Halobaculum roseum: one gene and its partner. The protein of the gene in region 1 binds, or shares a complex with, the protein of each later gene. Links are inferred from orthologs where the notes say so. Each region holds a gene or a part of one and is shown on either strand. Other genes may lie near its edges.

Region 1 (3,147 bases):
CCGTCCTCGCGGGCGCGCCGGAGCATCCCCGCGGAGTAGTCGAACACGGTCGCGTCGATCCGCAGGTCCCGGAGCGTTCGGCTCGCGCGGCCGGTTCCGCCGCCCAGGTCCACGACGCGTTCGAGCGGGCGGTGCGCGAACGCCAGTCCCGCGCGCAGGTCCTCGGCGCGCGCCGGCGGCATGAACACGTCGTACAGGGGGGCGATCCGGTCGAAGAAGCCCACGTCGCCGTACCCGAACATGCCCGACCCGACGGGGCGCGAGAGATTAGGCGTGGCGCTGAAGTCGCGGCCGCGCGTAGCCGACGCGTGGAGTTCCGACTGCTCGGCTGGCCGGAAGACGGGGTCGTCCTCCGACTCGACCACCGCGAGTACGCCTACGCGGGGAAGTTCGTCATGTCGAGCACCGGGAAGGCCTTGGCCGTCGATGGCGAAGTCGCCGATACCGCCGACGGCGGCGAGACCGACGACGACGCCGTGTTCCGGCTCCCGGACGACCCGAAACGGGAGTACGTCGCGCCCGCGGGAGCGGTGGCGTTCAACGATGACCGAAGCGACGCCGACGCGCTGTGGCTCCGCTACGTGACCGTCCGCCGCGGGCGACGCGGAGAAGGGATCGGCCCGCAGCTGTGCGCTTTCGTCGTCGCCCGCGCCGCCGAGCGTGGCTACGAGCGCGTCCGCATCGCCGTCAACAACGCCTACAGCTACGAGGCGCTCCACAAGGTCGGGTTCGCGTGGACCGGCCGCGAGACGGGCATCGCGGAACTCGTGCTGGAACGTCCCGCCCGCGAACCCGCCGTCGTCGACTCGGATACCTACCGAGAGGGGTTGGCGACGATCGTCGCCCGCGACGACGTGGACGACGGCGAGCGGACGTTCGCCGAGCGCAAGCGAGAGCGCGGGCCGCCCGCGGTCGATGTCGCCTGAGCGATCGCCGACGGTTGCCGACGGTCGCGGACGGTCGTCGCCGGCGGCGACTCGGGAGCTTCAAACGCCACGGGCCCCACACGCCGACAATGGGAAACGCGGACCTGCGTGACATCGCGCACATCGAGGCGGTCGCCTTCGACGACCTTTCCGGGGTGGTCGCCGTGGACGCGCACAACTGGCTGTACCGCTACCTCACGACGACGGTGAAGTTCACCAGCGACCACCGCTACACGACCGACGCGGGCGAGGAGGTGGCGAACCTCATCGGCATCGTGCAGGGGCTGCCGAAGTTCGTGGAGAACGACCTCACGCCGGTGTTCGTCTTCGACGGCGGCGTCACGGACCTGAAGGACGACGAGGTGGCGAAGCGCCGCGAGGCCCGAGAGCAGGCCGAGGAGCGCAGGCAGGCGGCCGAGGAGCGCGGCGACTCCGTGGAGGCCGCCCGGCTGGAGGCGCGCACGCAGCGACTCACGGACACGATCCACGAGACCTCCCGGGAGCTGCTCCGCCTGCTCGACGTGCCGGTCGTCGAGGCGCCCGCCGAGGGCGAGGCGCAGTGTGCGTACATGAACCGCGTCGGCGACGCCGACTACACGGGAAGCGAGGACTACGACACGATGCTGTTCGGCGGGCCCCGGACGCTCCGCCAGCTCACCTCGAAGGGCGACCCGGAGCTGATGGACCTGGAGGCGACGCTCGCCGACCACGACATCACCCTCGAACAGCTCGTCGACGTGGCGATGCTGTGCGGGACGGACTTCAACGAGGGCGTCACGGGGATCGGCCCGAAGACGGCGCTGAAGGCGGTGAAGGAACACGGCGACCTGTTCGCGGTTCTGGAGGCACGCGACGCCGAGATCCCGAACGCCGACCGCATCCGGGAGTTCTTCCGCTCGCCGCCGGTGACCGACGACTACGACCTCGACGGGACGATCACGCCGGACGTGGACGCCGCCCGCGCGTACGTCGTCGACGAGTGGGAGGTCGACCCCGACGAGGTCGAGCGCGGCTTCGAGCGCATCGAGGAGGCGCTCACGCAGACCGGGCTCGACGACTGGACGTAGGCGGCCCGTATGACGGCCGCTGTTCGGGATCGATGCGGACCACGCTCCGACGCTTTCGGTCGGATCCGATGGGATTAACACTGCCCGCCGGATAGTCGAAGACGCGCTCGGTTGGTGTAGTCCGGCCAATCATGTTGGCCTTTCGAGCCGACGACCAGGGTTCAAATCCCTGACCGAGCACTACAGCGAGCGTCGAAGACGCGAGCGAAGCGCGCAGCGTCGGGATTTGAAGTAGACGGGACGCAGCGACCGAGCGGAGCGAGGTCGACCGTCCCGGCGTGGTTCAAATCCCTGACCGAGCACTTCTCGCGAACGGCTCCCGATCAGCCTTACCTCCCTTCACGCGGACCGTCGTAGGCGTCGAGCCAATCCCCCACCACCGACTGGACCGCCCCTGCGGTGCTCCCCAGATTGAGGATCCGGTAGCCGTCGTCGACCTTCTCGTTCACGTCGTCCATGCCGAAGCCGAGCCCGCCGACCGGAACGTCCGCCTCCAGCGCCGCGGTGCGGACGCGTTCGACGGCGTCCTGAACCTCCGGGTGGTCGAGTTCGCCCGGGTGGCCGAGGCCCACCGACAGGTCGAGCGGGCCGATGAACACGAACCCCAGATGGGGGACATCGAGGATCGATTCGACGTTCTCGACGGCCTCGACCGTCTCGACGGTGGTGCCGACGAGCGTCTCGCGGTCCTCCGCCTCGACGTAGTCCTCCTTGAGCCCCCAGCGACGCGCGCGCGGCGCGGCCAGGCCGCGGTCCCCCGGCTCGCCGTCGTAGCGAAACCGGGCCGACCTGACGGCCGCCTCCACCTCCGCGGCCGTCTCCACCCGCGGGAGAAACAGCGACCGGACGCCGAGATCCAGCGCCTTCCGCACGAGCGTCGGCTCCGTGTCCGGGAGGCGCACGAGCGGCTCGATCCCGGTTCGCTCGGCCGCCCGCAGGAGGCCTTCGACGGTCGCGCCGTCCCAGGGGTCGGGCCCGCCGTGCTCCATGTCGAGCCAGACGAAGTCCAGCCCGAGCTCCCCGTACAGTTCGACCATCGAGGGATCGTACGTCGAGTCGAGCACGCCCAGCGCGACGCCGCCGTCCTCGATCCGGGCGCGTAGGCCGTTTCGGGGCTCCGAGATCGTCATGCGTTCGGTTCGACGGCGTGTCGG
Region 2 (3,215 bases), 1.2 Mb from region 1 along the record:
TCGTCGACCGGCGGGCGGCGCCGCTCGCGCTCGTCGCGCTCGGGATGGTCGTCGCCCGCCCCCTCGCGGGCGCCCACACCTGGCCGGAGTCGTTCGGCGGGTTGGTCCTCGGCGTCGCGGCGCTGGCGGCGTACGCGTCGGTCGCGGGCGTCGACGGCCCGGGACGGGCCGCGTAGCCGCGGAGACATCCCTGCGCCGGATGCACCACGCGTCCGGGTCGCCGACGCGACGCTTGCCAGCGTTTAAGAACGCCGCCGCGCGAGTGTCGCCAACAGGATGGTCGAGCCGATCCTCAAGTGGGCCGGCGGCAAACGCCAGCTGCTCCCCGAGATCACGGGCCGGTTCCCCGTCGAGTTCGAGCGGTATCACGAGCCGTTCGTCGGCGGCGGCGCCGTCTACTTCCACCTCGAACCGGAGGGCGGCTCGATCAACGACCTCAACGACCGGCTGGTGACGCTGTACGAGGTCATCCGCGACCGCGATCCCGAAGCCCTGATCGCGGAGAACAGGTCCCACGAGCACGACGAGGAGTACTACTACGACGCCCGCGACGAGTTCAACGAGCTCCACGAGCTCGACGACAAGACCGCGGACGAACGGCTCCGGGAGGCGTCGCTGTTCGTCTACCTGAACCGGACCTGCTTCAACGGGCTGTACCGCGAGAACAACAGCGGCGAGTTCAACGTCCCCGTCGGCCGCTACGCCAACCCCGACTGGGTGCAGGCCGACCGGATCCGCGCGCTCCACGACGTGTTGCGGGACACGGCGATCCACAACGGGGACTTCGAGTACGTCCGCGAGGAGGCGTCGGAGGGGGACCTCGTCTACTTCGACCCGCCGTACGAGCCGGTGTCGACGACCGCGGACTTCACCGACTACCACGCCGAGGGATTCGACAGAGAGGATCAGCGACGCCTGCGCGACCTCGCGGTCGACCTCGATGCGATGGGCGTCTCGGTCGTCCTCTCGAACTCGCCGCCGGTCGCGGAGCTGTACGAGGACGCCGAGGCGTTCACCGTCCACGTCGTGGAGGCGACGCGGGCGATCAACAGCGACGCCGACAACCGCGGCGAGGTCGCGGAGGTGCTGATCACGAACGTCCCCGAGGCCCGACAGCGACGGACGACGCTGTCGACGTTCGAGTGAGACGCGGGGGGACGCCGCGGCGTTCGTCCGGGGAGGCGTAACGGCGTCCGCCGGCCGAACGTGGGCGACCCGAACCGCGGGTATTTTTATGGGCACACCCGTACCCCGCGATATATGTTCAAGGCCATCGTGAGTGCGTCTACCCTCCGCGACGCGCTCGACTCGGTGAGCGTGCTGGTCGACGAGTGCAAGATCCGGCTCAACGAGGACGAACTCGCGATCCGCGCCGTCGACCCGGCCAACGTCGGCATGGTCGATCTCACGCTCGAGGCCGCCGCGTTCGAATCCTACGAGGCCGACGGAGGGGTCATCGGGGTCAACCTCAACCGCCTGGAGGACATCGCCGGGATGGCGAACTCCGGCGACCTCGTCCAGCTGGAACTCGACGAGGAGACCCGCAAGCTCCACATCCAGATCGACGGCCTGAGCTACACGCTCGCGCTCATCGACCCCGACTCGATCCGCCAGGAGCCGGACATCCCGGACCTGGACCTCCCGGCGGAGATCGTCGTCGAGGGCGCCCAGATCGCCCGCGGGATCACCGCCGCCGACATGGTGTCGGACCACATCCGCCTGCGCGTCGACGAGGGCGAGGAGGCGTTCTTCATCGAGGCGGAGGGCGACACCGACGACGTGGACCTCCGGCTCGACCGCGAGGACCTCATCGACCTGCAGGCCGGCCCGGCCGACTCGCTGTTCAGCCTCGATTACCTCAAGGACATGAACAAGGCCATCCCGAAGGACGCGGAGGTCCGCGTCGAACTCGGCGAGGAGTTCCCGGTGAAGCTGCACTACGAGTTCGGCGAGGGCATGGGACAGGTCACGTATATGCTCGCGCCGCGCATCCAGAGCGACTGACGCCCCGCGGAACGAACACCGCTCACCGAACGCTCCCGTGACCGTCGACACCGCCATCTGGTTCGACCTCGACGGCACGCTCCTGCGGTTTCCCGAGTACGGCAGGGTCGTGGCGCGCGCCTGCGGCGCCGTCGGCGTCGACGCCGTCGGCGACTTCCGTGAGGTCTACGACGACGCGTTCTTCGAGCACCTCGACGCGCTCGATCCCGAGCCGTACCGCCGCGCGGCCGCCGCCGGGCTCGCGGCGGTCGGCAGTGACGCGGACCCGGCCGCGTTCGTCGCGGCGCTGCGGGACGCCGAGTACGACACGATGCCGGCGCCCCCCGCCGTCCGGGAGACGCTCGCGGGGCTCTCGGGCGAGGAGGGCGTCGCCGTCGGCGTCTGCACGAACGGCGTGAGCGACTGGCAACGGGGGAAGCTCCGCGCGGCCGGCCTCGCGGAGTACGTCGACGCGACCGTCGTCAGCGACGAGGCGGGCGCGCACAAGCCCGACCCCGCGCCGTTCGAGCGCGCCGAGGCGGCGATCGACGCGACCCGCCGGGTGATGATCGGCGACGGCGAGGACGCGGACGTGGCGGGCGCCCGCGAGCACGGCTGGGAGGCGGTCCACGTCGAGGGTCCCGCGGACGTGCCGGAGGCCGTCGACTCTGTTCGATAGCCGACGCGGGAGTCACCCGAAACTCATCCTCGGTCGCGTTCCCGAGCGACCGGGTTCGATCCGGACGGCCCGGCCCGACCCGCGTCGCCCGTCCGATCGCCACACCCGCCGACGAGCGCGGCGCTCGCGAGACAGGCGGCCGCGGGCGCGAACGCGAAGCCGACGGTCGCCGCGGCGACGGCCGCGACCGCGCTCGCCGCCGCCGCCGCGCGCCACAACAGCCAGCCGCGGTCCGTCCACGCGGCGCCGGCCCCGACGACCGCGGCGGCGACCGCCCCGACCGCCAGTAGCGCCGCGAAGGGGTCGACCACCGCCCGCGCCGACGGGAACGCGAGGGCGGATCCGACCGCGACGGCCGCAGCGAGCGCGCTCAAGGATCGACTCACCGTCCGCTTCGGGGTGGAGGGACGCCCCGTGTGCATACCGGCCACTCGCGCCCCGCCGGCTAATACCCCCGGGGACGTTCCCGGCCGGCTGTGGTTCGAGTCGGGCCGGCCGTGGTGCGCGTCGGAGGGTTCGTGGAGCGCGTCGAGTCGACCGTGCCCGGTGTCCG

The links.
Region 2: the proteins of fen (region 1) and K6T36_RS08130 are in contact, whole or in part, in a crystal structure (PDB 1RXZ), measured with the Archaeoglobus fulgidus proteins. The link is inferred for Halobaculum roseum from one-to-one orthologs. Residues at the interface, in WP_010877775.1 of Archaeoglobus fulgidus: Lys326, Ser327, Thr328, Gln329, Ala330, Thr331, Leu332, Glu333, Arg334, Trp335, Phe336; in WP_010877842.1 of Archaeoglobus fulgidus: Asn43, Val44, Ala45, Met46, Pro120, Arg121, Pro123, Leu125, Gln151, Met192, Ser194, Asn218, Tyr219, Pro220, Ile237, Leu238, Ala239, Pro240, Arg241, Ile242, Glu243, Ser244.

The regions. Positions count from the first base shown.
Region 1 is NZ_CP082286.1:435,841-438,987, forward strand. The notes cover bases 79-3,004. They hold fen (flap endonuclease-1), read left to right. Parts: upstream 79-1,015; coding sequence 1,016-1,993; downstream 1,994-3,004. Other genes in these bases: K6T36_RS02265 (class I SAM-dependent methyltransferase), read right to left, coding at 79-242; K6T36_RS02270 (GNAT family N-acetyltransferase), read left to right, coding at 309-926; K6T36_RS02285 (HpcH/HpaI aldolase family protein), read right to left, coding at 2,323-3,004. Outside these bases: more of K6T36_RS02265, read right to left, coding at 1-78; more of K6T36_RS02285, read right to left, coding at 3,005-3,123. UniProt on the Methanocaldococcus jannaschii protein: Structure-specific nuclease with 5'-flap endonuclease and 5'-3' exonuclease activities involved in DNA replication and repair.
Region 2 is NZ_CP082286.1:1,606,722-1,609,936, reverse strand. The notes cover bases 139-3,132. They hold K6T36_RS08130 (DNA polymerase sliding clamp), read left to right. Parts: upstream 139-1,260; coding sequence 1,261-2,004; downstream 2,005-3,132. Other genes in these bases: K6T36_RS08120 (hypothetical protein), read right to left, coding at 2,686-3,084; K6T36_RS08125 (HAD family hydrolase), read left to right, coding at 2,042-2,662; K6T36_RS08135 (DNA adenine methylase), read left to right, coding at 277-1,146; K6T36_RS08140 (hypothetical protein), read left to right, coding at 139-176. Outside these bases: more of K6T36_RS08140, read left to right, coding at 1-138.